Regions from separate parts of the Telluria sp. ZB4P37 genome, predicted to be linked through region 2. Evidence: predicted binding sites of a transcription regulator. Region 2 holds the regulator's gene; the other holds the start of a gene.

Region 1 (14,641 bases), on a different contig from region 2:
GGCGCGAACGGAAGACGTGCGCATCAGCGTGACCACCCTGGCGCGCAATTACCCAGCGACCCTGGCCCTGGTCGAAGAGATCCTGCTGGAGCCGCGCTGGGACGAGAAGGAATTTGCCCTCATCAAGCAGAGCGTGCTGAGCCAGATCCGCCAGCAGGAAGCCGATCCGAACGCGCTGGCCAGCAGCAATTTCAACAAGCTGATCTACGTGAAAGACGACCTGCGCTCGCACAACATCCTCGGCACGTTTGATACGGTGAATGCGATCGGCATCGACGACCTGAAAGCCTGGTACGCCGCCAACCTGTCGCCATCGGTGGCCCGCATGCACGTGGTCGGCGCCTTGCCGAAAGCCGTCATGACGCGTTCGCTGGCCGGGCTGGGCAGCAGGTGGAAGGCCAAGGCAGTCACCCTGCCGGCGGCAACGCGAGCGGCAAGCCTGGCGCCGGCCAAGGTATATTTCGTCGACGTGCCGGATGCGAAGCAATCGGTGCTGCACGTTGGCTACCGCGCGCTCGCCGCAACCGATGCGGACTTCTACCCCGCCGCGGTGGCGAACTACATCCTGGGCGGCGGCGGCTTCGCGTCCCGGCTGACCCAGCAATTGCGTGAAGGTAAAGGCTATACCTATGGGATCAATTCGAACTTCTCCGGCAGCAAGAGCGCGGGGGCCTTCACCATCGCCAGCGGCGTGCGCAGCAATGTCACGCTCGAGTCTACCCAGCTGGTGAAACAGATCCTGCAAGACTATCCCGCGACCTATTCCGCCGCCGACATGGAAACCACCCGCAACTTCCTCGTCAAGAGCAATGCGCGTGCCTTCGAGACGGCCGCGGCCAAGCTGGGCATGCTGGATAACATCAGCAAGTACGGCTGGCGCGCCGACTACGTCAAGGACCGCGAGCGCATCGTCAAGTCCATGACCCTGCCGCAGGTCCAGGCCTTGTCGACGAACTACCTGGATCCGTCGAAAATGGTCTGGCTGGTGGTGGGCGATGCCAAGACCCAGCTCTCGCGGATGAAGGAACTGGGCTTCGGCGAGCCGGTCCTGATCGCCAAGTGATCCACGCCTAATCGAAGCGGGAGGCGGTTCCGATATGATGGGCGGGCAGAGTTTCCCCGCCCGCAGACGGCGCCACCCGCTTCGAAAGGATCTCCATGACTGAACAACTGAAGGTACAGACGCCAGAGGGCAGCTTCGACTGCCACGTCGCCCGCCCCGCCACGCCGGGCCCGCATCCTGTCGTGATCGTATTGCAGGAAATCTTCGGCGTGAACGCCGGCATCCGCAGCATCGCGGCGGACTATGCGGCCAAGGGCTATATCGCCGTCTGCCCCGACCTCTTCTGGCGCAGCGAGCCGGGCATCTTCCTGTCGGAAGCCCGGGAAGGCGACTGGGACAAGGCCTTCGCGCTGTACAAGGCCTATGACGTGAACAAGGGCGTCGACGACATCGCCCTGGCCATCAAGCAGGCGCGCGGCCTGCAGGACGCCAATGGCAAGGTCGGCGTGACCGGCTACTGTCTGGGCGGCTTGATGACTTTCCTGAGCGCGGCGCGCACCGATGGCGACGCCTTTGCCGCCTACTACGGCGGCGGCACCGACCAGCACGCGGACGAAGCCGCGAACATCAAGGCTCCCCTGCTCTACCACCTGGCTGAAGAAGACGAGTACATCAGCAAGGATGCGCAGGCGAAGATCCGCGCCGCGCTCGCTGGCAAGGCCGAGCTGTACCGCTATCCCGGCTGCAACCACGCCTTCGCACGCCCGGGCGGCAATCATTACGATGAGGCGGCGGCGACCCTCGCCGCCTCCCGCACCGAAGCCTTTTTCGCGCGCACCCTGCGCTGAGCCTGCGCTTAGTGAGTCACCGGCTCCGTCAGCGCTGCCGCCAGCAGCTGGTGGATCTCCGGCAGGCAGGAGCCGCAATTGCCGCCTGCGCGCAAGCAGGCGGTAACGCCTGCAGCATCCATCAAGCCCTGCTCGGCGATCGCCTTGCAGATCGTATTGCGGCCGACGCCGAAGCAGGCGCACACCGTGGGGCCGGGATCCAGCCCTTGCGCCGGCGCCTGCCCCGCGAGCAGGGTCGCACGGTCTTGCGGCGACAATTCCTCATGCACGAACAAACCGCCCAGCCAGGCCCTCGACGGCAGGTCGGGGCGGCGCGAGATGAAGACGCAGGCCTGCAATCGCCCCTCGAACAGCAAGGCGCAGCGCAACAGGCCGCCCGTCGTGTCCTCGTATTCGATCCAGTCTGCATCCTCGTTCGCACCGAGCAAGGCACGTGCCCAGTCGGTTGAAACCGGCTCGCGCCCGCCGAGCTCATAGCGCACGAAGCCTGCCCCGCGCACCCGGCTCCAGTTGGCCACGCTGGCGAGATCGAGGTCGTCCCGGCTCAGCACGAAACCATGCCAGGCCACGCTGAACGGCTCGATGCGCACCGGCGTGTGCTTGAATTCGGGCTCGCCCGATACGGGGTCGACGTCCGGGTTGACCACGGCGCCCACTCGGGCATCGGACGCGGTCTGGCCGTTCCAGTGGATCGGCACGAAGGCAGCGCCGCGCGCGATGCCGCCGCTGTGCGTCACGCGCGCCACCATCGCGCCCCAGCGGCTCTCGACGCGCGCCAGCTCGCCCTCGCGCACGCCACTCAGCAAGGCGTCATGCGGATGCAGGTCGACAAAGGGTTCCGGCGTATGCCCGGCCAGCCGCGGCGATTTTCCCGTGCGCGTCATGGTGTGCCACTGGTCGCGCAGGCGGCCGGTGTTCAGCGCCAACGGGAATTCGCGGTTCGTTGCGTGCACTGGCGGGCGCGGTGCGGTGGCGATGAAGCGCGCCTTTCCATCCGCGTGGGCAAAGCGGCCGTCGCCGAACAGGCGCGGCGTACCCGCCCGATCACGCTGCACCGGCCATTGCAGGGGTTCGAGCGCGTCGTAGGCAGCGCGGTCCATGCCGGTCAAGGCATCGAGGCGGAAGGCGCGCCCCAGTTCTGCATCGCTGTTGCGCCAAACCGAGAGCCGCGCATGCTCGTCGAAGACCTGGTGCACGCTGTCGTAGTCGAATCCATCAAAGCCCATGCGTTGGGCCACCTGGCAGATGGCCTGCCAGTCGGCGCGCGCCTGGCCCGGCGCCGGCAGGAAGGCGCGCTGGCGCGAGATGCAGCGCTCGGAATTGGTGACGGTGCCATCTTTCTCGCCCCAGCCAAGGGCCGGCAGCAGCACGTGGCCAAAGGCGGCCGTGTCGGTCGTGCCCACCACGTCCGACACCACCACCAGCTCGCAGCGCTGCAAGGCGCGTTTCACCTGGTCGGCGTCCGGCATGCTCACCACCGGATTGGTCGCCATGATCCACACGGCCTTGACGCTGCCCGCTTCAATGGCGCGGAACAGGTCGACCGCTTTCAGGCCAGCCTTGGCAGCGATACGGGGCGCTTCCCAGAAGCTGCGAACGGCGTCGCGGTGGGCCCGATGGTCGAGCTCGAGGTGGGCAGCAAGCATGTTGGCCAGGCCGCCCACTTCGCGCCCGCCCATGGCATTGGGCTGGCCGGTCAGCGAGAACGGCCCCATGCCGGGCCTGCCGATGCGGCCGGTGAGCAGGTGGCAGTTGATGATGCTGTTGACCTTGTCGGTGCCGCTGGATGACTGGTTCACGCCCTGCGAGAAAGCGGTGACGACCTTGCTGGTCGCGGCAAACGCTTCGTAGAACTCCATCACCAGGCGCGGGTCGACGCCGCAGGTGTGCGCCACGAAGGCGATGTCGGCGCAGCCGTCGGCCTCCAGCAGGGCTGCATCGAGCCCGGACGTGTGGGCGGCCACGAAGGCATCGTCGGCCGCCCCGCTGCGCGCCAGGTAGCTGAGCAGGCCGTTGAACAGCCAGACGTCGGTGCCCGCCTTGACCCCCAGGTGCAGATCGGCGAGATCGCAGGTAGCGGTGCGGCGCGGGTCGATGGCGACGATGCGCAGCGATGGACGTGCCTCCTTTTCCTTCAGCATGCGCTGGAACAGGGTCGGATGGCACCAGGCAGTGTTGGAGCCGACCAGCACGATCATGTCGGCGAGCTCGAAGTCTTCGTAGCAGCCGGGCACCAGGTCTTCGCCAAAGGCGCGCTTGTGCCCGGCCACGGCGGAGGACATGCACAGGCGCGAGTTGGTGTCGATGTTGGCGCTGCCAACATAGCCCTTCATGAATTTGTTGGCGACGTAGTAGTCCTCGGTCAGCAGCTGGCCCGAGACGTAGAGCGCGACCGCGTCCGGGCCGTGCTCGGCGATGATGGAAGCGAAGCGTGAGGCGACCGTGTCCAGGGCCTCGTCCCAGCTGGCCTCGCGCAGCGTGCCGCCTTCGCGGATGGCGGGAGCCAGCAGCCGGCCGTCCAGGCAAAGTGTTTCCCCCAGCGCCGAGCCCTTGACGCACAGGCGCCCACGGCTCGCCATGTGTTCGGGGTCGCCCTCGATCAGGGCGCCGTCCGAAGTCAAAGTGGCTTTGACTCCGCATCCGACGCCGCAATACGGGCAGGTGGTGCGGACCGCGGATGCAATCGGGATGATGGGCACACCCATCAGGCAGCCTCGCACAGGGCCGGGCCGAACAGCAGGCGGTCGCGGAAGCTTGAAACGTCGGTGCGGTGCTGGATCAGGTCGAAATACCAGGGACCGTCCGCCACGTCGCCATACAGCACGGCGCCGGTGATGCGGTTCCCGGCCAGCACCAGGCGCTTGTACACGCCGGCGTGGCGGTCGCGCAGCACCAGGTCTTCGCTGCCGGGCAGCCCATTGATGTCACCCGCCGAGTACAAGTCGATCCCGGTGACCTTCAGCTTGGTGGCGGTGGCTTGCTGCACGTAGCGACGGTGGCCCAGCCCCGCCAGGTGGGCCGCGCAGACGCGCGCCTGGTCCCAGATCGGCGCGACGAGCCCGAAGGTGGCCTTGCGGTGCTGGACGCATTCGCCGACCGCATACACGCGCGGGTCGTAGGTTTGCAGGGTGTCGTCGACCACGATGGCGCGCTCGCAGTACAAACCCGCGTCAACCGCCAGCGCCACGTTCGGACGCACCCCGGCGGCCATCACCACCAGGTCGGCCGGCAGTGCCAGGCCATCGCTGAAACGCACCGCCCTCACCCGGTCTTCGCCGAGGATCGCCGTGGTCTGTACGCCGAGCAGGATGCGCAGGCCACGTTTTTCCAGCGCGGCCTTGAGCAGCAAGGCAGCGGCGGGATCGAGCTGCTGGTTCATCAGGCTGTCGGTCAGGTGGACGACCGTGACCTCCATGCCCTGGCGCAGCAGGCCGTTGGCCGCCTCCAGCCCGAGCAGGCCGCCGCCGATCACCACCGCATGGCCGCCGCGCCTTGCCGCGGCCAGCATGCGATCGACGTCGTCCAGGTCGCGGAAACCCACTACGCCATCGAGCTGCGCGCCGGGGACCGGCACGATGAAGGGGCTGGAACCGGTGGCCAGCAGCAGCCGGTCGTAGTTCACTTCCAGCCCGGAGCGCGCACGCACGCCGCGGCGCTGGCGGTCAATCGCGACGACCGGGTCGCCGGTGTGCAGGGTGATGCCGTGTTCCTCGTACCAGGCGCGCGGATGCAGCACGATCTCGTCTAAGGTCTTCTCGCCGGACAGCACCGGCGAGAGCAGGATGCGGTTGTAGTTCACGCGCGGTTCCGCGCCGAACACGGTAATGTCGTACATGCCGGCGTCCAGCTTGAGCAGCTCTTCGACAGTGCGCATGCCGGCCATGCCGTTGCCGACCACGACCAGCTTCTGTTTTACGGCGCGATCCATACCTTGCCTCCTTCCAGGCGCGCCGGATAGCTCGCCACCGAATGGTGGGGCGCTTCCAGGCACTCGCCGCTCTCCAGGTCGAAGTGCTGCTTGTAGATGGGCGAGGCGACCACGATGCGCTCGCCCAGGCTGCCGACCAGCCCGCGCGACAGGACCGCCGCCTGCGCGTTCGGATCGAAGTTATCGATGGCGAACACGCGGGCATTCGCCCCGCCGATGCGGAACACGGCCACCTGGCGCCCGTTCAGCAGGGCGCACACGCCCGTGTCGGGCACGATCTCGTCGAGTGCGCAAACGGCGATCCAGTTTTCAAGTTGAAGGTCTCGGTGCATGGTGTGCTCCTTGTAGGGCTCAAGCTGCGGTGGCAATCGGGATCACGCGGCGGCGCTCGTCCGGGCTGGCCGGGCGGATCTGGCCGCGCTCGGGCACGAACACGACATTGCTGTCCGCCGCTTCGCTGTTGACGAAGTGGCGGAAACGGCGCCGCACTTCCGGATTGGTGACGGCCTCTTTCCACTCGCATGCATAGGTGTCGACCACGTGCTGCATCTGCGCTTCCAGCTCAGGCCCGATGCCCAGCTTGTCCTCGACCACAACCTGCTTCAGGTAATCCAGCCCGCCCTCCAGGTTGTCGCGCCAGACGCTGGTGCGCTGCAGGCGGCCCGCGGTGCGCACGTAGAACATCAGGAAGCGGTCGACCAGCTTCACCACGGTCGCCTCGTCGAGACCGGACGCGATGAGCTCCGCATGGCGAGGCTTCATGCCGCCGTTCCCGCACACGTACAGATTCCAGCCCTTTTCGGTGGCGATCAGGCCCACGTCCTTGCCTTGCGCCTCGGCGCACTCGCGGGTGCAGCCGGACACGCCGAACTTGATCTTGTGCGGCGCGCGCAAGCCCTTGTAGCGGTTTTCCAGCGCGATGGCAAAAGCCAGGCTGTCGCTCACGCCATAGCGGCACCAGGTCGAGCCGACGCAGGATTTCACCGTGCGCAGCGACTTGCCGTAGGCGTGGCCCGATTCGAAGCCGGCCGCGATCAGCTCTTCCCAGATGTTTGGCAGCTGCTCGACTCTAGCGCCGAACAGGTCGACCCGCTGGCCACCGGTGATCTTGGTGTACAGGCCGTACTTCTTGGCCACCTGCCCCACCGCGATCAGGCCGTCGGCCGTGACTTCGCCGCCCGGCATCCGCGGCACCACCGAATAGGTGCCGTCCTTCTGGATATTTCCGAGGAAGTAGTCGTTCGAATCCTGCAGGCTTGCGTGCTCGGGTTTCAGCACGAAGTCGTTCCAGCTTGACGCCAAGATGTTAGCTGCCACCGGCTTGCAGATGTCGCAGCCCAGGCCCTTGCCGTGGCGCGCGATCAGTTCGCCGAAGCTCTTGATGCCTTCCACGCGCACGAGGTGGTAGAGCTCCTGGCGCGAGCAGGCGAAGTGCTCGCACAGGTGGTCGTTGACGGTCATGCCCAGGCGGGTCAGCTCGGCGTTCATCACTTGCGTCATCAGGGGCACGCAGCCGCCGCAGGCGGTGCCCGCGCACGTAGCACTTTTCAGCGCGCCCACCGAGGTGGCCCCGCCTTCGACCGCCGCGCACAGGGCGCCCTTCGAGACGTCGTTGCAGGAGCAGATCTGGGCGCCGGCAGGCAGCGCGTCGACGCCGAGCATCGGGCGTGCGGCGCCGCTGGATTCCGGCAGAATCAGGCATTCCGGCGCTGTCGGCAGTTCCAGCTTGTTCAGCATCATCTGCAGCAGGCTGGCGTAGCTCGATGCATCGCCTACCAGTACGGCGCCTGTCAGGTATTTGCCGCATTCGGACACAACGATCTTGCGGTATTCCTGCTTGCGCTCGTCCAGGAACTGGTAGCTGCGCGAGCCGCTTGCCGCGCCATGCGCGTCGCCGATGCTGGCCACGTCCACGCCCATCAGTTTGAGCCTGGTGCTTATGTCGGCGCCGGTAAACCCTGCTTCCGCGCCCAGGATGTGCTTCGCCGCGGTGCGGGCCATGTCGTAGCCCGGCGCCACCAAGCCGAACAACTGGCCGGCCCAACAAGCGCATTCGCCCACCGCATAGATGTGCGGGTCCAACGTCATGCATTTGTCGTCGATGGCGATGCCTCCGCGCGCGCCCAGCGCCAGGCCGGCGTCGCGCGCCAGCTCGTCGCGCGGGCGGATGCCGGCTGAGAAAACGATCATGTCCGCTTCCAAATGGCTGCCGTCGGCGAACTCCATGCGGTGGGTGGCCTCCATGCCATCGACGATCGCCAGCGTATTCTTCTGCGTGTGCACCTGCACGCCCAGCTCTTCGATGCGAGTACGCAGCACGCGGGCGCCCGGCTCGTCCACCTGCACCGCCATCAGGCGCGGCGCGAATTCCACCACGTGGGTCTGCAGGCCGAGGTCACGCAGGGCCTTGGCGCATTCCAGGCCCAGCAGGCCGCCGCCGACCACCACGCCGGTGCGCGAACGCGCGCCACACTCCTGCATCTTCTCCAGGTCTTCGATGGTGCGGTAGACGAAGCAATCCTTGCGGTTGGCGCCCTCTACCTTCGGCACGAAGGGGTAGGAACCGGTGGCCAGCACCAGCTTGTCATAGGAGATAGTTTCGCCATCGGCCAGCAAGACGGTGCGCGCGCTGCGGTCGATTCTGGCCACGCAGGCGCTCAGGCGCAGGTGCAGATGCTGTTGGTCGAAGAAGCCCGGTGCCACAAGCGACAGGTCTTGCGCGCTTTTCCCGGCGAAGAATTCGGACAGGTGCACCCGGTCGTAGGCGGGGCGCGGCTCCTCACCGAGGATGGTGATGCGCAGGTCCGGATCACCCCCGGCCGCCAGGGTTTCGACAAGTTTATGACCCACCATTCCGTGGCCGACGACGACGATATGCATTTCTTTACTCCTCAAGCTGCGGAGACTGCAGGCGATACCTGCTCTGCGGTCATGGTGAAACGGGCGGCGATCGCGCACAGGCTGGCAAGCAGCACCAGCATGCTCAGGATGGTCAAGGTCTGGGCGATGTCACCCGTGCCCTTCATCAGAAAGCCGGCCGCCACCGCGCCGACGTTGCCGCCGGCACCGACGATGCCGGCCACGCCGCCGAGCGCCTTGGGCGCCACGAAGGGCACCAGCGCATAGGTGGCGCCGCAGGCCATGTGGGTGAACAGGCCGAAGCACAGCATGGCGATCACGGCGAACACCACGCCGTCGGCCTGCGCGAACCACAGCAGGCCCAGGCCCTCGCCGATCATCAGGACGAACAGCACGGTGACGCGGCTGTTCAGGTTGCCGGTGCGCGCGCTGCGGTCCGACAGCCAGCCTCCCAGGGCCCGGGCGAACAGCGCCAGCAGGCCGAAGCTGCCGGCGGCCAGGCCGGCGCTACCTAACGACAGGCCGAAGTGGTCGACGTAGTACACGGCCGCGATGTTATGGATGAAGATCTCGATGCCGAAGCAGGCGCCATAGGTGACGAACAACAGCCAGGCGCGATGGTTGCGGCAGGCCTCGCGAAAGCTCGCCAGGCCGCCCTTGCTGCCCTCGGGCAGCCTGCCCTGCGCGCGCAGCTCGCTGAAATTCCCGTCCGGGCAGTCCTGGGTATAACGCCAGTAGAAAAAGGCCATGACAATCATCGCCAGGCCCGGCACCACCAGCGCCACGCGCCAGCTCAGGGCTTGCGAGACGCCCAGCATCATCACCGCGGTGAGCAGCAGCGGCATCAGCGCCTGGGCCGCGCCGCCACCGCTGTTGCCCCAGCCTGCCGCCGCTGCGTTGGCGGTGCCGACTACTTTGGGGCTGAACATGACCGAGGTGTGGTACTGGGTGATGACGAAGCTCGCCCCCACCGCGCCGATCCCGAGGCGGAACAGCAAAAAGCTCTCGTAGCTCTGCGACAGCGCCACCCCCAGCACCGGGATGGAGCCGAGCAACAGCAGGCCGGTATAGGCCTTGCGCGGGCCGTAGCGGTCGCACAGGGGGCCGATCAGCAGCCGCACGAAGATGGTGATGGCGACGGCCGCGATATTGATGTTGGCGACCTGCTCCATCGTCAGCCCGAACTCGCCTTTGATCACCGGCATGAGCGGCGCGCAGGCGAACCAGGCGAAGAAGCAGATGAAGAAGGCCACCCAGGTCAGGTGAAAGGCGCGCATGGGCGCGGTGTCGAACGAAAAGAGCTTGATGCTGTCTGCTTTGCTGGCCATGTTTCTTCCTTGAGAAAGCAAAACGGCGTCCGCACTCCTGCTTCGGAAGCAGAAGTTGCGGACGCCGTTGTCCTTTGGGTTGCCGGTCCTTCTTTAGACGGGCGACGATGTGAAGAGGATCGCCATTGATCCTGTACCGGGATATACGCAAGAGGCGTGCCACACGGCTTTCAGGGGAAGCGGTGCTGCGGCTCGCCGGCGGCACGCTACATTGCGGTGCACCATGCCCGTAAATGATGCGTAGCAGCGCACCAGTTCAAGCCGTCCGCTTGAACGATGCGGCATACGCTGCCGGGTCGCTGCCATCCCACACGCGGCCATCGAACAGGGTCGAGCTACGCGTCACCTCCTTGGGCAGCATGACGCCGGCCAGTTCCGCCGCCTCGCGGTACAGGTCGATCCGATTGACCCCGGCCGCGACGGCGCGGTAGGCCGGGTCGCTGCGCAGCAGGCCCCAGCGGCGCTGCTGGGTGAGGAACCACATGCCGTCGGACAGCCAGGGGAAGGTCGCCTCGCCATCGGCGAAGAAGCGGAGGCCGTTGTGGCCGCGCCAGCCGCTCCTGGTCTGGCCATCGCTGCCGCGGCCCGCAAGGCAGAACTGAAGCACGTCCTTCCCCGCATTCACGTAGCCGGGGCTGGCCAGCACCTCGGCCGCCGCTTCGCGGTTGGTGCGCGAGGCATCCAGCCAGCGCGCCGTGTCCAGCAGTGCCGCGATCATGGCGCGGCAGGTATGCGGGTTGACGGCCGCAAAGCCCGCGCTCGTGCCCAGCACCTTGCCCGGATGGTCACACCAGATCGTTTCGCTCGACACGGCCAGCGCGCCAACGCCCTCGCGCACCGCGCGCTGCCCCCAGGGCTCGCCGGCGCAGAACCCGTCCAGGTGGCCGGCACCCAGGCTCGCCACCATTTGCCCGGGCGGCACCGTGACGGCCTTGCAGTCCTCGAACGGGTCGATGCCGGCGGCAGCCAGCCAGTAATACAGGAACATCGCGTGGTTCCCGGTCGGGAAGGTATGGCCGAAGGTCGGGCGCCGCTTGTCCGCGCGCAGCACCGTGGCCGGCGCGGCGCCCCCCGAGGCCCTGGCCGCCAGGGCGCGCGACAGAGTGATGCCCTGCCCGTTCTGGTTCAGATTCATCAGCACCGCCATCTGTCGCGCGGGAGTACCAACGCCCATCTGCAGGCCGTACAGCAGGCCATACAGGACATGCGCCGCATCGAGCTCGCCCGCACTCAAGCGGTCGCGCATGCCGGTCCAGGACAGCTCGCGGCTGAGCTGGAAGCGGATGCCATGTTTCTCGTCGAAGCCCAGCACCGAGGCCATGACGAGCGGCGCGCAGTCAGCCAGCGGCATGAAGCCGATCTTCACCCTTGCTTGTTCCGGTTTGTCCGAGCCGGCGACCCATGCGCCGCCGTTCATGCCTGCCATAGTGATCCTTTGTGTGTCGCCGGTATCAGCCCAGCAGGTCTTCGACGTCAACCAGCCGCTGCGCGATCTCCGCCAGCTTCATGTTCTTGTTCATGGCCATGCTGCGCAGGCGTTGGTAAGCCTGGTCTTCGGTGAGGCCGTAGCGCGTCATGACCAGGCCCTTGGCGCGATCGACGATCTTGCGCTCGGCCAGCTTCTGGCGCGTGCCTGCCAGTTCGCCGAGCAGCTTCTGCTCGCGCCGGAAGCGCGCCAGCGCCACGTCGAGCACCGACTTGACGCGTTCCGCATGCAAGCCGGCCACGATATAGGCCGACACGCCGGCGTCCAGCGCGGCGTCCATGCTGGCCGGCGCGTCGTCCTCGGTGAACAGCACGATCGGGCGACGTTCGTCGCGGGTGGCGATGACGATGTGCTCGAGGATGTCGCGCGCATCCGATTCGCTGTCGACGATGATCATGTCGGGCTGGAGCTGGGCGATCCGCTCGGGCAGGAAAACGTCCGCCGGAAGAGAGGCGATCAGGTCATAGCCCGATTCGAGCAGGCCGATACGCAGCGCGGCGCTGCGGCGCGCCAGTTCGGCGAGGGCGCCATCCTGCTCGCAGCCCTGCGCGCCGGAGGAAGCGGGCGTGGTGACCGGGTTCACGACGACGATGCGCAGATGGGAGGTGCTGCTGCCTGGCGATTTCATGACAGCACTACATGCAAGATTCGCACCAGCCTGTTCCAGTTCGAGGATGCCCCGCCCCTTTCATTCATCGTGGCAACAATGAGACATTCGCCGCGCCAATATCTGCTGCCGGATGCTTCCGACAATTATTCACATTTGATATCGCAGGAATCACGAATAGAAAGTTTATTTATGGCGAAGCCTTCCTTATACTGCAACGCAACATCCAGAGAACACCGCGGCATTTACAGGAGAATCAATCATGGCAGCAACTACCCGCGTCATCAGCCGTCACTTCGCCACCGCCATCTCGGCCGTGCGCAGCTTCTCGATCGAACTGTATGCTGCCCACGGCGGCTGGGCGCCGGTCGTCCGCGGCTAAGCGGGAACGCGGTCCAGTTCCCCACAGGATTGCCTCGAGCGCTGCGCCGCAGCAGCTGTATGTATAGGTATGAGCCGGCCCTGGCTTCCCGGGCCGGCTTTGTTCATTCTGGCGGAACCTGCTTCCGCATCCCTTTCCCGTATCCATGGTGACTGAGCTAGAATGCAATTCGCATTTTCTAGCAAGAAAGCAATTCCCCTTTCACTCGGTCCCCTACCTACGATGCGTACACCTGCACTCACACTCTTTGCGGCACAACTCATGCTGATCGCGCTGCCGGCGGCGGCGTCCACGCCAATCACCCTCGACCAAGCCATGGCCCACCCCGACTGGATCGGCACCCCTGCGGAAACCGCCTGGTGGAGCTGGGACAGCAAGCAGGTGTTCTACAAGCAGAAGCGCACCGGTTCGCCGGTGCGCGATACCTGGCAGGTGGCCTCGGGCGGCAAGCCAAAACTCGTGGCGGACACCGAACTGGCGAAGCTCGACGGCGACGTGGTCGTCTACAACCGCGACAACTCCCGCGCCCTGATGCTGCGCAACGGCGATTTGTTCGAGCGCGACCTGAAGAACGGCGCGCTGGTGCAGATCACCCGCGGCGCCAGCCGGCTCGAAGCGCCGCAGTATTCGAGCGACGAACGCAGCGTGCATTACCGCATCGGCACCGACTGGTACGCCTTCGAGCGCGCCAGCCGCGTGGTCGGCCCGGTCGCGCTGCCGCGCGCCGCCAAGGACCCGGCAGTAAGCGAAGACGACCCGCTGCGCGACCAGCAGCTGCGCCTGATCGCCACCCTCAAGCGCCAGAAGGATGAGCGCGACGCGCTGCGCGAGCGCATGAACGAACAGCGCCGCCTCGATCCGTCGATGCCGCCGGCGCCGGTGTACTTCGGCGACAAGGTCACGATCGAAGGCAGCGTGCTCTCGCCCGACGGTCGCTGGCTGATCGTCGTCACCGCCCCGAAGAACGGCGACAAGGGCCGCGTCGGCAAGCTGCCGCGCTACGTCACCGAATCGGGCTACGAGGAATTCGACGACCAGCGCACCCGCGTCGGACGCAACATGCCGGCGCCGCATGCACTCAAGCTGGTCGACCTGCGCACCAACACGGTGCAGGAACTGTCCCTCGACGTGCTGCCGGGGATCGCGACCGACCCGCTGGCCGACCTGCGCGCCGCCGCCAAGAAGGACCCGCTCAAGGGCAACCGCCCGGTGCGCGTGATCGACGGCGCCGATGCCATCGAATGGAGCGCCAACGGCGCCAACGTCGCCGTGATGCTGCGCTCGGTCGACAACAAGGACCGCTGGATCGCCACCGTCGACCTGGCAGGCGCCAAGCTCAAGCCCCTGCATCGCTTGACTGAACAGGCCTGGGTCAACTACGACAACAACGAATTCGGCTGGCTGCCGGACAATCGCACGCTGTGGTATTTGTCGGAACAAAGCGGCTATTCGCACCTGTACACCCAGGACGCGAGCGGCGCTGCGCCGCGCGCGCTCACCTCGGGCAAGTGGGAAGCGTCGGACGTTCGCTGGTCGCATGACGGCAGCGTCGCTTATGTGATGTGCAACCGCGCCCTGCCTTCCGACTACGAAGTCTGCGCGGTCAACGCGAAAGACGGCGCGATCCGTGAAGTGACGAACCTGGACGGTGTCGAGCGCTTCCGCCTGTCGCCGGACGAGCGCAAGCTGCTGGTGCATTACTCCGCCAGCTACACCCCGGTGCAGCTGGCCACGGTACCCGTGAGCGGCGGTGCAGCCGTGAAACTGACCGATACCCGCAGTGCCGAGTTCAAGGCGCGCCAGTGGATCGAGCCGGAATACGTGGCGGTGCCGTCGAGCGATGGCGGCGACCCGGTCTGGGCCAAGCTGTACCGCCCGGCCCGGCTCGACCCGAACAAGAAATACCCGGTCGTGATGTTCGTGCACGGCGCCGGCTACCTGCAGAACGTCAGCAAGCGCTACCCGAACTACTTCCGCGAGCAGATGTTCCACAACCTGCTGGTCCAGAAGGGCTATGTGGTGCTCGACATGGACTACCGCGCCTCGAAAGGCTATGGCAGCAAGTGGCGCACCGCGATCTACCGCCAGATGGGCCATCCGGAACTGGTCGACTACCTCGACGGCGTCAACTACATGGTGAACAAGCACCAGGGCGACCCGAAGAACGTCGGCATCTACGGCGGCAGCTACGGCGGCTTCA
Region 2 (14,641 bases):
CACGCTCGACGGTGGCACCGAAGGGGATGTCATCATGGGCGGCAAGGGCAATGACATCCTCACTGGTGGTGCTGGGGCTGACAAGTTCATATTCGATCCTCAGAACGGCAATGACCGCCTTCTGGATTTCAAAGCCGCCGAGGGAGACAAACTGTTTTTTGCAGACTTCTTCTCGACGCCGATGAATGTCGATGCGTTCATCGCGAAGTATGTCACTGACACCGGCAACGATCTACTCATCAGCCTGCCTGGTACCTCGATTGTCCTGGTCGGCGTTCCGAGCGTCTCGGCACTGTCGGGTGCCATTATGTTCGGCATGCCCGAATAAGGCGCAAGGGCCTGCGCTTTGACAGTGCAGGCCCTTGTGCAACCAAAGCCGCATCGTACTGACGCGCCGGCATCGACGTGCAAGCCGGATCAACCGTGCGTATTGCTACAGGTGACGCAAGGGGTGTGCGTAATCGGGCCAGACCGGCTCGAAGAATTTCGCCACCATCGCTGGCGTCACTTCCTCCAGCGTCGCCGGATTCCACTTCGGCAGGTTGTCCTTGTCGATCACCAGCGCGCGCACGCCTTCCAGCACTTCGCCGTGTTCGAAGTTGTGGCGCACCAGCGAGCGTTCCATGCGCAGGCAATCGGCCACGTCCAGCGAGGCGCCGCGCTGCAGGAGTTCGCGCGTGACGCACATCATCAGGGGCGAGCGCTGGCGCATGGCCTTGAGGGCTTTTTGCGCGAACGGGTTCTCGTCGCGCGCCAGCGATGCCATGATGGCGGCCACAGAGGCGGCGCCGAAGTGGGCGTCGATCACGGCGCGCCGGGCCTGCAGTTCACTGCTGCCTGCGGCCCGCGCAAACGGCGCGGCAAACGCACGGATCGCTGCAGGCAAACCAGCACCCGGCGTAGCTTCCACCAGCGCCATCAACTCACCCATCTTCTCGCCCGGCACGAACAGGTCCGCCAGGCCCACGTACATCGCGTCGGCCGGGCCGATCGTCAAACCGGTGAGGCCCAGGTACTGGCCCAACTGGCCCGGCGCGTGCGACAGGAAATGGCTGCCGCCGACATCGGGGAACAGGCCGATATTCACCTCGGGCATGGCGACCTTGCTGCGCTCGGTGACGATGCGCAGGCCGCAACCGGGACCGCCCTGGGCAATGCCCATGCCGCCACCCATCACCACGCCATCCATCAGCGCGATATACGGCTTCGGGTAGAAATGGATCAGGTGGTTCAGCGCGTATTCTTCGGTGAAGAAATCTTCCAGCAGCGCGCTGCCGCCAGTCGGCCCGACATGGCCCATTTCATGGAAGAAACGGATGTCGCCACCCGCGCACAAGGCCTTTTCGCTCGAGCTGGTGATCACGACCGCGTCGATGCCGGCATCGTTCTGCCAGTCGCGCAGGATCGCGGTGAGCGCGCGCACCATATCGAGCGACAAGGAATTCAGGGCTTTTGGCCGGTCGAGCGTAATGACGCCGGTGCGGTTGGCGACGCGGGTCAGGACGGTGTCGGTCATGGAATGTGCTGTGATCGAAAAAACATGCATTTTACAGAACAGTCGCGCGCATGCGAAGCACTGTAGATGCAAAAAGGGCGTCCCCTCAGACGCCCTTGCTGTCATTGCTGCCGCGCGTATTTACGCAGCGGCGGCTTCGCCGAGATCCGGCAGGCGTTTGTGCGCCACGTGATTATGATTTTGCAGCATGGACTTGTGCTTGATGACCTGGCGGTCCAGCCTGTCCATCAGCATGTCGATCGCCGCGTACAGGTCTTGCGCGGCACTGGCCACATGCAAAATTTTTCCTGATACTTGCAGGTTGATCTCGGCTTTCTGCCGTTTTTCTTTTTCGGTGAGGTTGTCGATGGCGAGGAACACGTGGGTGTCGATCACGTGATCGAAATGACGGTTAATGCGCTCGAGCTTATTCTGAACGTATTCACGAATTGCGGGAGTCACTTCAAGATGATGACCACTGATTGTGAGGTTCATACACACTCCTTTAAAATGTCGCGCTGCCCGCGCCACAAGATAGGTGTGGGCAGTGCAGTTACAGAGACTTGCGGAGGCTGACGGGAGGGATCTTGAGGGCTTCGCGGTATTTGGCAACCGTCCGGCGCGCAATGACCATACCTTGTTCCCCGAGCATTTCCGCGATCTTGCTGTCGGATAGAGGGTTCTTTGGGTCTTCTGCTCCTGTCAATTGCGCAATGAGCGCGCGGATCGCCGTGGAAGATGCTTCTCCCCCCGCTTCGGTGGCGACGTGGCTTCCGAAGAAATATTTCAGTTCAAACATGCCGTGGGGGGTCAACATGTATTTCTGCGTGGTTACACGGGAAATCGTACTCTCGTGTAGGCCTAGTGTATCAGCAATCTCGCGCAGCACAAGCGGGCGCATGGCAACCGCGCCATGGCTGAAAAAGTTGCGCTGGCGCTCTACAATTGCCTCGGCCACACGCAAGATCGTATCGAAACGCTGGCGCATATTCTTGATCAGCCACTTGGCTTCCTGCAGCTGCGCGCCCATCTGGCTTTCGCTTTTCCCCTGCTTGAGCAGGTTGGCGTAGAGCGAATTCACGCGCAGTTTCGGCATCACGTCCGGGTTCAGCACCACCGACCAGCCGCCCTTGGCGCGGCGCACGATCACGTCCGGCACCACGTAGTCGGAGGTAGCAGACGCAAAGGTCGCGCCGGGATGTGGATTGCACTGGCGGACCACGGCCTGCACTTCGCGCAGGTCTTCGTCGTCGCAGTCCAACGCCTTCTTGAGCTTGGCGTATTCGCGCTGGGCGAACCAGCTCAGGTAGCCTTCGACGATCTTCAACGCAAGGCGCCGCGTGACCATCGGCACGCCCGGCATGCGGCGGATCTGCAGCGCCAGGCATTCGGCCGCGCTGCGTGCACCGCAGCCGACCGGGTCCAGGCTCTGCACCAGTGCCAGCGCACAGCGCAGCTCGTCCATCTCGATCTCGAGTTCGGCGGGCAGGCGCGCGTGGATGTCGTCCAGCGGCTCCTCCAGATAGCCGTTGTCGTCGAGCGCATCGATCACGAGTTCGGCCAGCGCGCGGTCGCGCACGCTGCAGCCGGTGGTGCGGACCTGTTCGGCCAGGTGCTCGCGCAGGGATACGCTGCAGGCTTCCAGCTGCGGGCGGCCGTCTTCGTCGTCGCCGCTGCGCGCGCCGCCGCCCTCGCCGCCCCAGTCGCCATCCGGTTCGCCCCGGTCGCGATCATTGCCGTCCTCGATACCTTCGCCCTCCGGCTTGGCGCCCTCGCCTTCGCCGGCTTCCTGTGCCGGCTGCGTGGCCGGGGCTTCGCCGCTGGCGGGTGCGCTGTTGATGGCGCCGTCAGCCAGCAGGCGCACCGAGTGGTCGAGCGGATCGTCAAGGCGTTCGAGCAGCGGGTTATCGGTCAGTATCTGCTCGAGCTCCTGGTGCAGTTCGAGCGTGGACAACTGCAGGAGCCGGATCGACTGCTGCAGCTGCGGCGTGAGCGCCAGGTGCTGCGAAGTGCGGAGTTGCAGGGACTGTTTCATGGTCACATGCGGAAGTGTTCGCCGAGGTAGACGCGGCGCACCGACTCGTCGGCGATGATGTCGTCCGGACGGCCCGAGGCCAGCACCGCCCCCTGGTTGATGATGTAGGCGCGATCGCAGATGCCGAGCGTCTCGCGCACGTTATGGTCCGTGATCAGGACGCCGATGTTGCGCTCCTTCAGGAAGCGTACGATGCGCTGGATCTCGATGACCGCGATCGGGTCCACGCCGGCAAACGGTTCGTCGAGCAGCACGAAGCGCGGGTTGGTCGCCAGCGCGCGCGCGATCTCCACGCGGCGGCGCTCGCCGCCCGACAGCGACAGCGCCGGGTTCTCGCGCAGCTTCTCGATCTGCAGTTCGGCCAGCAGGGTATCGAGGCGCTCGTTGATCTCGTCCTTCGACATGGCCTTGCCTTCGTCGGTGCGCTGCAGTTCGAGCACGGCGCGGATGTTCTCTTCCACCGTGAGCTTGCGGAACACCGAGGCTTCCTGCGGCAGGTAGGACAGGCCGAGCACCGCGCGGCGATGAATCGGCAGGCTCGAGATGTCGGTGCCGTTGATGTCGATCGAACCGGCGTCCGACGGCACCAGGCCGACGATCATGTAGAACGAGGTGGTCTTGCCGGCGCCGTTCGGGCCCAGCAAACCAACCACTTCGCCGCATTCCACCTGCAGCGAGACGTCGCGCACCACCAGCCGCTTGCCATAGCTCTTTTGCAGGCCCTTGACGATCAGGGTGCTGCAGCCTTCGCGCACGGTTGCCAAGGCTGCCGTCATTGCTTGCCGCCTTCTGCGGTTGCAGGGCGGCGCGGGGCGATGATCAGGGTGCCGCGCCCGCCGCCGATCTTGCTCTGGCCGCTGGCGTCGTTGCGCACCTGGGCGACTTCCTTGCGGTTGTCGTAGGAAATGAACGGACCCTTGATTTCATTGGTCATGCGCCCGCTTTCGAGCTCGCGCACTTCGGCCGCGGTGAACAGCTTGACCAGCTCGGCGCGCTCGTCGTATTCGATGCGCTGGGCCTGGCCTTCGACCCACAGGTCCGGACCGCCGTCGCGCTTCTGGCGGAAGGTGGCCAGCTTGCCCGGCGCTGCGGTGAGCGTCACGCTCATATAGCCTTCCGGCGTTTCCTTGACCTGGGCGCGGTCGGACTTGAGCACCAGGGTGCCGCGCGTGAGCACGACGTTGCCGGTCAGGATGCGGGTTTGCGTGACCTCGTCGACGTCCAGGGTGTCGAAGTTGATCACGGCCTGCTTGAGCGAATCGGCGCGCTCGGCAAAGGCGCCGAGGGAGGCCAGGCCAAGAAGGGCGGCAAGAATGATTTTTTTCATGGTGCTTGTCCTGTGATGACGTGCGCGCTAGCGTTGCGCGCGTGGCGGATAGACGATCTGGCCGCGGCTGGCCAGGTGCAGTTTCTGGGTCGCGTTGTTCGCGACCATGCCGGTGCCACGGATGGTGGAGGCGCCGAGCTGCATCTCGATCGGCTTGTCGGTCTTCATGATCTCTTCGTCGGGCAGCACGGTCAGCGCCTCGGTGCGCACGCGCAGCGCTTCGCTGGTCGGCGTGGCCGGACGCTGGATGTCGACCTTGCCGAGCAGGTCGACGCGGTGTTCTTCGTGGTAGATGCGGCCGCGGTTGGCCACGACGTTGGTGCGCGGGCGGCCGGGCGTCATGCCCTGCACCACCGGCTGCTCTACTTCGGAGACGTCGCCCTGCGGCTGGTGCGCCAGGCGCTTGCCCGACACGACGTAGCTCGGCTTGCCCTCTTCGGTCATCCGCACGAACGAGAAATTCTCGACGATGTAATCGGGCTCGTTCATCGGCCCGCCCAGGCGCGCATCGCCATCGTCGCTGTCCATCACCTGCACCAGCCAGAAACTGCCGAAGGCGAGGAAGACACCGATGATCATGACGCTCAGCAGTCTCCAGCGGTGGGCGGTGCGCTTGTAGTTGACCATGTCTGCTCGTGCGACGGCTTAGGCAAAGTAAGGCGCGAGCGCCTGTTCGTAGGTGCCCTGGGCCCGCATGACCAGGTCGCAGACTTCGCGCACGGCGCCGCGGCCGCCAGCGTTCCTGGTGACGTAATGTGCGCGGTGCTGCACTTCCGGGTGGCCCGAGGGCACGGCCACGGCAAAGCCGACTTTGGTCAGCAGCGGCAGGTCGATCACGTCGTCGCCGATGTAGCCGCATTCTTCCGCAGTCACGCCGGTGGCTTCGAGCAGCTTGGCAAAGCCGATGCGCTTGTCGTGGATGCCCTGGTAGACATGCTGAATGCCCAGGTCTGCTGCCCTTTTGACCACGATCGGCGACAGGCGCGCGCTGATGATCGCGGTCTGCACGCCGGTCTTGCCCAGCAACTGGATGCCCAGGCCATCGAGCACATTGAAGGTCTTGGTGACTTCGCCGTCCGGGCCGTAGGTAAGACTGCCGTCGGTGAGCACGCCGTCGACGTCGAAGATCATGACTTTGACGCGCGCGGCGCGCTGCATGTGTTCCAGTGGGGTCATCAGATCACCTTGGCGCGGGTCAGGTCGTGGATGTGGAGCGCGCCGACCAGGCGGCCCTCAAGATCCACCACCAGCATCTGGTTGATGCGGAATTCTTCCATCACGGCGACCGCGTCGACCGCCAGCTGTTCCGGGTGCACGGTGCGCGGACCCGCATGCATCACGTCGCGGATCAGGATGTTCGAGAAATCGTGCATGCGCTCGATCAGGCGGCGCAAGTCGCCGTCGGTGAACACGCCGACCGGGCGGCGGTCTTCGTCGATCACGGCGGTCATGCCCATGCCCTTCTGCGAGACTTCCAGCAGGGCCTTGGCCAGCGGCGTGTCGGGGCTCACGGCGGGGATCGCGTCGCCGCTGCGCATGACGTCGCGCACATGGGTCAGCAGGCGGCGGCCCAGGGCCCCGCCCGGGTGGGACATCGCGAAGTCTTCTTCGCGGAAGCCGCGCATGTCCAGCAGCGACACGGCCAGCGCGTCGCCCATTGCCAGGGTCACGGTGGTGCTGGTGGTCGGGGCCAGGTTTAGCGTGCAGGCTTCCTTGGCCACCGAGATGTCGAGGTGGATCTCGGACAGCTTGGCCAGGCGCGAATGCGGCTTGCCGGTCATCGAGATCACCTTGCTGCCCATTCTTTTGACAGCCGGCAAAATTTCGAGCAGCTCGGACGATTCGCCCGAGTTGGAGATGGCGATAAACACGTCCTGCGCCGTCACCATGCCCAGGTCGCCGTGGGCGGCTTCGCCCGGGTGCACGAACATGGCCGGGGTGCCGGTCGAGGCCAGGGTGGCGGCAATCTTGCGGCCGATGTGGCCCGACTTGCCCATGCCGGACACCACTACGCGCCCGGTGCAGCCCAACAAGAGCTGCACGGCGCGCACGAAGTGGTCGTCGTCGCCCAGGCGCGCATGCACCGCGCGAATGGCGTCGGCCTCGATGGCCAGGGTCTCGCGGCCCAGCTCCAGCACGCGGCGGGCCTGGTCCGCATCAAAACTTTTCAGCATTGTTTTTTCATCGGTTACACTCATCGTGGCAGTATAAACGAATTGGCCAAGCAAAAAACTTGCCAGTGGTAACAAACTACAACAATGACCCCTGGGGAAGATGCATTCCGGACTCGAACTGACCCTGCTCCTGCTGGGCTGCGCCGTACTTGGCGTGGTCGCTTTCCGGATGCTTCACCTGCCGCCGATGCTCGGCTACCTGGCCGTCGGCATCCTCATCGGCCCCCACGCGCTGGCCCTGGCCGACGACAGTCCCGCCACCCATGCGCTGGCCGAATTCGGCGTCGTCTTCCTGATGTTTTCGATCGGGCTGGAGTTCTCGCTGGCCCAGCTCAAATCGATGCGGCGCATTGTGTTCGGCCTCGGCCTGGCTCAAGTCGTATTGACAATCGCGGCCGCCATGGGCTTCGGCCTGTTCATCTCCTGGTGGGTGCCCGAGATGCACGTGAGCTGGCAGGCGGCCTTCGCGCTGGGCGGGGCGCTGGCCATGTCGTCCACCGCCATCGTCGTCAAGATGCTGACCGAGCGCCTGGAACTCGAGAGCGAGCATGGCCGCCGGATCATCGGCATCCTGCTGTTCCAGGATCTGGCGGTGGTGCCGCTCCTGATCATGATCCCCTCGCTGGCGCGCCCGCCCGAAGAACTGGCCGCGACCCTCGGCTGGGCGGCGGTGAAGGCGGCCTTCGTGCTGGCCCTGTTGCTGATCTTCGGCCAGAAGCTGATGCGCAACTGGTTCACCATCGTGGCCAAGCGCCGCTCGCAGGAGCTGTTCATGCTCAACCTGCTGCTGGTGACGCTGGGCCTGGCCTGGGTGACCGAGCAGGCCGGCCTGTCGCTGGCGCTGGGCGCATTCGTGGCCGGCATGCTGATCTCCGAGACCCAGTACAAGCACCAGGTGGAAGAAGACATCAAACCCTTCCGCGACGTGCTGCTCGGGCTGTTCTTCATCACGGTGGGCATGCTGCTCAACGTCGGGGTGGTGCTGCAGCACTGGTGGCTGGTGCTGGCGCTCGTGGTGTTCCCGGTGCTGCTGAAATTCGCGATCATCGCCGCCCTGGCCAAGGCCTTCGGGTCGAGCGACGGCGTGTCGATGCGCACCGGCCTGGCCTTGGCCCAGGCCGGCGAATTCGGCTTCGTGCTGCTGAACCTCGCCTCCGGCTCGAAGCTGATCGACGACTTCCTGATCCAGCTGGTGCTGGCCTCGATGGTGCTGTCGATGCTGGTTGCCCCCTTCGTGATCCAGAACATGGACAAGATCGTGATGAAGGTCGCGACCAACGAATGGATGATGCAGTCGCTGCAGCTGACCCAGCTCGCCAGCCGCACCATGAAGACCCAGAAGCACGTGATCATCGCCGGCTTCGGCCGCAGCGGCCAGAGCCTGGCCACCCTGCTGAGCGAGGAAAAGCTGCCCTGGTATGCGCTCGACCTGGACCCGGAACGGGTGCAGGAAGCGCAAGCCGCCGGCGCCAACGTGTCCTACGGTGACGCCGCCCGGCGCGAAGCCCTGATCGCGGCCGGCATCAACCGCGCCAGCGCGCTGGTGATCACCTTCGCCAATACCCCGCTCGCGCTGAAGGTGCTGCACCTGGTGCACGAGCTGGCGCCGAATTTATCGGTGATCGTGCGCGCCCACGACGACAGCGATCTCGATCAGCTCAAGCGCGCCGGCGCCACCGAAGTGGTGCCCGAAGCGCTGGAGTCCAGCCTGATGCTGGCCTCGCACGCGCTGGTGGTCATGGGCGTGCCGCTGCGCCGCGTGGTGCACCGCGTGCAGAACGCGCGCGACGAACGCTATGCTTCGCTGCGCGGCTACTTCCATGGCGCGGGCGACGTGTCGGACGATCCGGAACACACCTATGTGCGGCTGCATTCGGTGACGCTGCGTAGCGAGGCGGCGGCGGTGGGGCGGCGCATCCGCGAGATGGGGCTGGAAGAAGTCGGTGCCGAGGTGACCACGCTGCGGCGCAATGGGCAGAGCCTGAGCTGGGATCCGGAGACGATTCTGCTCGTGGGGGATGTGCTGGTGTTGCGCGGGGCGGGGGAAGCGGTAAGCCGGGCTGAGAGCCGGCTGCTGTAAACCCTGCGCTGTGCCGCGTTACTAATTTCGTTAACCCCTGCACGTCGTACCCGCCTGCGCGGGGATGACGTGCATGTGGCGCGTTAAATGAAGGGCATTGCGGTATGCGTATTACACATTGCCCGCGTTTTTACCCCGTGACGACTCGGTTGCGCCCATCCGCCTTCGCACGATACAGGGCCGTATCCGCCTGCGCCACCAGATCCTGCGCCACGCCCTCGATCGCATGATCCCGCTCGAAATCATCCAGCGTCGCCACCCCGATCGACACCGTCACCGACACGTGCTCGCCGCTTGACAAGTCCACCGGCGTCACCGCCACGCTGTGACGAATGCGCTGCGCAACCACGCTGGCGCTCTCCAGCCCCGCATCGATCAGGAGCACCACGAACTCCTCGCCCCCAAAACGCCCGAGCGCATCCGAAATGCGCAGCTCCGCCTTGATCCGTGACGCCACCTCGCGCAGCACGTCGTCCCCGCCCCCGTGTCCGACGCTGTCGTTGACCTTCTTGAAATGGTCGATGTCGATGTACAAGCACGAGATGCGATAGCCCTGGCGGCGCGCCCGCGCGATTTCTTCCACCAGTCGGCGGTCGATGTAGCGGCGGTTGTACACGCCCGTGAGTGCATCGGTCAGGCCGATAAACTTCAGCATCTCGTTGCTGATGACGTTCTCGAGGCAGATCGCGATGATCGATCCCATGTGCTCGAGAAAGTCGGTGCCGAGGGCTGCCGTAAAGCGGTTCGGATCCGCGCTGCCCAGATTCAGGCTGCCGATCAGGCGCGTGTTGCGCAGCAGTGGCACCAGGGCCACGCTTTGCAGCGCAGCGGGCGGATGCGGGAATTGCGCGCAGTGCTGCGACGGCGCATAGGGCCCGAGCAGCGGGCGCGGACGGCGGCCTTCGGCGTGCTCGAAACCGAGCTCGCTGGCGTGTTCGCAAAAACTCAGGTCCTGCAGCTGTTCGTAGTCGACGCCCAGCTTGTGCATGACGGTATAGATGTCGGCGTCAGGATCGACCAGCGACAGCGTCACCGTATCGAGCTCCGAAATGACCGGCAGCGTGCGGAAAATCGTCGAGACCAGTTCCTGGAAGGTGCCGGCGCCGACGATCTGCAGGTCGAAGGCCTGGTGGCGCGTCATGATCGAATGGTTGCGCTCGGCCTGTTCGAGCAGGTACGCCATGCGGGAACGCAGGGTCTCGTTCTCCAACATCAGCTCTCGCGTCAGCGCATCTGGCTCGTGCATTGGAAATTCCTTTCGGCAATAACCGTAACATTACGCTATCTGACCTCCCTTGAAAACGAAAACCGCCCGAAGGTGGGCGATTTAGCGACACAAAATTTTTACAAGTGTCAAAAATTCAGGGTCAGTTCCAGTTCCTGGCCCACGCGCAAGCTGCGTCCGGCGCCGCCGGTGACGATGCAATTCATGCCCATGCAGACTGCACCTTCCATGCGCGGATTGGCGCGGTAGGTTTGCAGGATGTCGAGCGGATCGGGGCCGATGGCGCCGGTAGCCTGGTCGATCGAGGGAATCGGACAGCGGGCGCAGGGTTTGACCGGGCGTATATTCAGTTCGCCGGCTGTCAGCGATTCGACGAAGTCTTCTTCGAAGGCTTCCAGGCCATCGACGACGAGGTTCGGGCGGAAGCGGTTCATCGGCAGCGGCGCGCGTCCGGCGCTTTCCAGCCTGGCGTTCAGGTCGTCGAGCGAGGCCTGGCCGATCAGCAGGATGGGGTAGCCGTCCGCAAAGCGGGTTGCCGAGGGGGCGCCGCCGGTCCATTTGGTGCTGGTGGGGCGCTGCATCTCTGGGCGGAAGCGCACCAGGCGGCAATCGGCGCCCAAGGCTTCGGCGAACCATCTGGCAGCCGCGTCGCCGCAGTCGGCGGCGCTTACCCGGTCATCCCAGATGTTCACCTCGACCCTGGCGGCTGCAGCGTCGTGCGCCAGCGGCAGGCGTAGCGGCGGCTTGCCGGGGATGCTCACTTCCAGCGCGTCGCCGCCGATGCGGGGGGTGACCAGCGCCATGCGCGGATACTCGCGCTGGGTCAGGAACAGGCCGTCGCGGGTGACCAGCATCCATTCGCGGTCATGCACGCCCTGCGCGGAGAAGCCGTCGATCCCGCATTCCACTTCGGCTATCTGGATGCCGTTGCAGGACTTGATCGGGTAGAGAACGAGTTCGGTAACGGTGGCCATGCTGTCAACCCTTGCGAATGAAGGCCGACAGTATGGCAGGGAACGCACTCATTGGCACGGTCAGCGGCCGGCCGCTTTCGTCTTCTCGTCGCGTTCACGCAGCAGGCGGGCGTTCAGGTTGCGGGTCGCGCCGGCGGCCAGCTTGCGGCAGCCTTCCGGATCGATGAAGGGGTTGGACTGCGCCGTCTTGGCCGCAGCCTTGCCGAAGGCATCGGTGGCGGAGGGATGGGCTGCGATCACGATGTCGCACTTCAGGCCGGCCACCTTGGCGAGGGTAGCGCGGAAGCTCGCAGTGCGGTCCGGGTAATTGGCGCCGCCGCTGTAGTGGAAGCCGTCGGTGGACACCGGGGTCAGGCTGTCGGCATAGACCATGTCCAGGCACCTGCCCCGCTCGCACGACTGCCAGGTCCAGGTCGTGCCGCCGGGCGTGTGGCCGGGGGTGTGGTGGACGGTGAAGCGCAGCGGGCCGACGCTCAAGGTTTCACCATCGGCGACTTCTTTTACCTGCGCCAGCTTGGGGATGGTGAAGCGGTCGTTCGGGTCGTATTGCGGATCGTCCGTGCCTGGCGTGCCGTCGCGCAGCACCTGGGCGCCGTGCGGGCTGTGCGCGACAGTCGCGCCGCTTGCGCGCTGCAGCGCGGCGAGGCCGCCGGCGTGGTCGAAGTGGGCGTGCGAGTTCAGGATGAGTTTGACGTCCTTCATCCTGAAGCCGAGCGTCTCGATGTTCTTCTGGATCAGCGGCGCCGACTGCGGCAGTGCGCCGTCGAGCAGGACGTGGCCTTGCGGGCCGGTGACCAGCACGGCGGACAGGCCGGCGGTGCCGACGTAGTACGCGTTGCCGTAGATGTTGAATGGGGTCGCCGGTTGGTTCCATTCATCGCAGGAGGTGCAGGTAATCGCATCCTGCGCCAGCGCACCGTTCGTGGCCATCAGCGCCAGCGCGATGGCCGCCGGCTTCATTATGTTCTTCATCATGTGACAACACTCCAGACAGAAAAAAAGGGCCCCACAGGGCCCTCGATCACAACGCCGATCAGACGTTAAACAGGAAATTCAGCACATCGCCATCCTTGACCACGTATTCCTTGCCCTCGGCGCGCATCTTGCCCGCTTCCTTGGCGCCGGCCTCGCCCTTCAAGGCGATGTAGTCGTCGTACGAAATGGTCTGGGCACGGATGAAGCCGCGCTCGAAGTCGGTGTGAATCACGCCCGCGGCTTGCGGCGCGGTGGCGCCGACCTTCACGGTCCAGGCGCGCACTTCTTTCACGCCGGCGGTGAAATAGGTCTGCAGGCCAAGCAGCTTGTAGGCGGCGCGGATCAGGCGGTCCAGGCCCGGTTCGTCCATGCCCATGTCGCCCAGGAAGGCGGCCTTGTCGGCGTCGTCCAGGTCCGCGATTTCCGCTTCGATCGCGGCGGAAATCGCCACGATCGGCGCGTTCTGCTTCTTGGCGAATTCAGTCAGCTGGTCCAGCAACGGATTGTTGGTGAAGCCGGTGTCGGACACGTTGGCGACGTACATCGCCGGCTTGGCCGTGATCAGGTGCAGGTCACGGATCAGGGCCGTCTCGTCGGCGTCCAGGCCCATGGTGCGCACCGGCTGGCCTTCGTTCAGGTGCGGCAGGATGCGCTCGCAGATCGCCACCAGCTTGGCCGCGTCCTTGTCGCCCGAACGCGCCTTCTTGTTCTCGCGGTGAATCGCCTTCTCGACGGCAGTCAGGTCGGCCAGCGCCAGCTCGGTCTGGATGACTTCGATGTCGTCGATCGGGTTGACCTTGCCGGACACGTGGATCACGTTGTCGTCTTCGAAGCAGCGCACCACGTTGACGATGGCGTCGGTTTCGCGGATGTGCGACAGAAACTGGTTGCCCAGGCCCTCACCCTTCGAGGCACCCGCCACCAGGCCGGCGATGTCGACGAATTCGACGATGGCCGGCACCACGCGCTCCGGCTTGACGATGTCGGCCAGTGCCTGCATGCGCGGGTCCGGCACCTCGACCACGCCGACGTTCGGCTCGATCGTGCAGAACGGGTAGTTCTCGGCCGGGATGCCGGCCTTGGTCAGGGCGTTGAACAGGGTGGACTTGCCGACGTTCGGCAAGCCGACGATGCCGCATTGGAGACTCATGGGAATTCTTTCTAATTCGGTGGACGCGGAGCGGAAAGGAAGCCCGGCTCCAAAACCCCACATTGTAACCGCGGACGGTGCCGGTTGCTGAAAAAACCGGCGTGCAGGGACGGCGGCGTTGCTATCGGGCAGCCGGATTTGGCGCGAATATTTTAGCCCGGCGGCGGCTTCAATGTCTGTCATGTCAGCCTGGTGTCGTTTATTCTGAACGCCATGCCCCCTACCGACTTCCAGCTCATCGGCGATTACATGATGCCGCCCTTCCCGGTGCAGCCGTCAGATATCGGCTTCCTGTTCGGTACGCGGCACGGCGTCGAACAATTCTGCGAGGTGGCCTGCCGACTCTGGCGCGAGGGGATGTTCAGCCGCCTGCTGGTATCCGGCGGGAAGACCGGCGGCCAGCCGAGGTCGGAGGCGGAGGTCATCGCCGCGCGCCTAGTGGCGCTGGGCCTTCCGGAATCTATCCTGATTCTCGAAACCGCCGCGACCAACACCGGCGAGAACGTGCGCTTCGGGCGCGCCCGGGTGGCTGAAGCGATGGACATTGAGGCAGTGCGCAGTGTCGTCGTAATCGGCAAGATGTGCTCGACCCGGCGCTACCTGATGACCCTGCAGCAGCACTGGCCCGGCTTGCGTATGTCGGTCTGCCCCGTCAACTATTTCGGCGTGCCGGATGAATGCTGGCACGAGCATGACGAGTTTCGCGCCCGCGTACTGGGCGAGTTCGGCAAGATTCCGGCGTATGTGGAGCGAGGCTTCCTGGCCGAGATCGACGGATGCGCACCGTATCCGCAACTGGCCGGCGCGGGGCGCACATAAAACGCTTGTGCAGATCGTACTGATTAAGCTTCGCCTTTGAGCCTGAAATTCGAACGCTTGTTTGCATGATTAGCGAAATCAGCGGGCGTTGCTCACATTACCGTTCCCTCTGATCGGTACTGCCGTGCCTCTTGTGGGACATCACAGTCGAGCTCAGATCTCAGGCGCAGAGTAGCCATTTGCGCTGTGCCGGCACGATCTCAAGCTAAAGTGGCCGCACCCGCGACAAATCCGGCTTCGCCACGAACTCCGCCAGTTCATCCCGCAGCCGCTGCCCCTCCCCCATCGCCTTCTGCCAGTTGCGGATGCGCGCGTCGTGATCGAGCCCGTAGAACTTGAAATCGGCCCGGTCCGGCAGCTTCCCGCGAGGCAGGGTGCGCAGGAAGT

Evidence for each region. Region 2 encodes sigma-54, which starts transcription at its own class of promoters, with help from an activator protein. Its sites were predicted from a motif close to TGGCANGNAANCTGCTTT; they were not measured.
Region 1: the regulator sigma-54 is predicted to act here: its motif matches at 12,091-12,108, upstream of AC56K1_RS21600 (ANTAR domain-containing response regulator).

The regions. Positions count from the first base shown of each region.
Region 1 is NZ_JCASID010000020.1:52,605-67,245, forward strand. It holds gene AC56K1_RS21560 (M16 family metallopeptidase) at 1-1,063, shown strand, start outside; gene AC56K1_RS21565 (dienelactone hydrolase family protein) at 1,159-1,851, shown strand; gene AC56K1_RS21570 (molybdopterin-dependent oxidoreductase) at 1,860-4,556, opposite strand; gene AC56K1_RS21575 (NAD(P)/FAD-dependent oxidoreductase) at 4,556-5,779, opposite strand; gene nirD (nitrite reductase small subunit NirD) at 5,764-6,111, opposite strand; gene nirB (nitrite reductase large subunit NirB) at 6,131-8,659, opposite strand; gene AC56K1_RS21590 (MFS transporter) at 8,671-9,966, opposite strand; gene AC56K1_RS21595 (CmpA/NrtA family ABC transporter substrate-binding protein) at 10,223-11,392, opposite strand; gene AC56K1_RS21600 (ANTAR domain-containing response regulator) at 11,418-12,080, opposite strand; gene AC56K1_RS21605 (S9 family peptidase) at 12,703-14,641, shown strand, end outside.
Region 2 is NZ_JCASID010000008.1:197,197-211,837, reverse strand. It holds partial or broken gene AC56K1_RS14860 (Ig-like domain-containing protein) at 1-328, shown strand, start outside; gene AC56K1_RS14855 (enoyl-CoA hydratase/isomerase family protein) at 434-1,516, opposite strand; gene hpf (ribosome hibernation-promoting factor, HPF/YfiA family) at 1,637-1,990, opposite strand; gene AC56K1_RS14845 (RNA polymerase factor sigma-54) at 2,049-3,530, opposite strand; gene lptB (LPS export ABC transporter ATP-binding protein) at 3,533-4,306, opposite strand; gene lptA (lipopolysaccharide transport periplasmic protein LptA) at 4,303-4,857, opposite strand; gene lptC (LPS export ABC transporter periplasmic protein LptC) at 4,885-5,484, opposite strand; gene AC56K1_RS14825 (KdsC family phosphatase) at 5,503-6,033, opposite strand; gene AC56K1_RS14820 (KpsF/GutQ family sugar-phosphate isomerase) at 6,033-7,055, opposite strand; gene AC56K1_RS14815 (monovalent cation:proton antiporter family protein) at 7,132-9,111, shown strand; gene AC56K1_RS14810 (GGDEF domain-containing protein) at 9,242-10,357, opposite strand; gene AC56K1_RS14805 (MOSC domain-containing protein) at 10,465-11,310, opposite strand; gene bla (subclass B3 metallo-beta-lactamase) at 11,371-12,285, opposite strand; gene ychF (redox-regulated ATPase YchF) at 12,344-13,435, opposite strand; gene AC56K1_RS14790 (YdcF family protein) at 13,649-14,254, shown strand; gene AC56K1_RS14785 (patatin-like phospholipase family protein) at 14,460-14,641, opposite strand, start outside.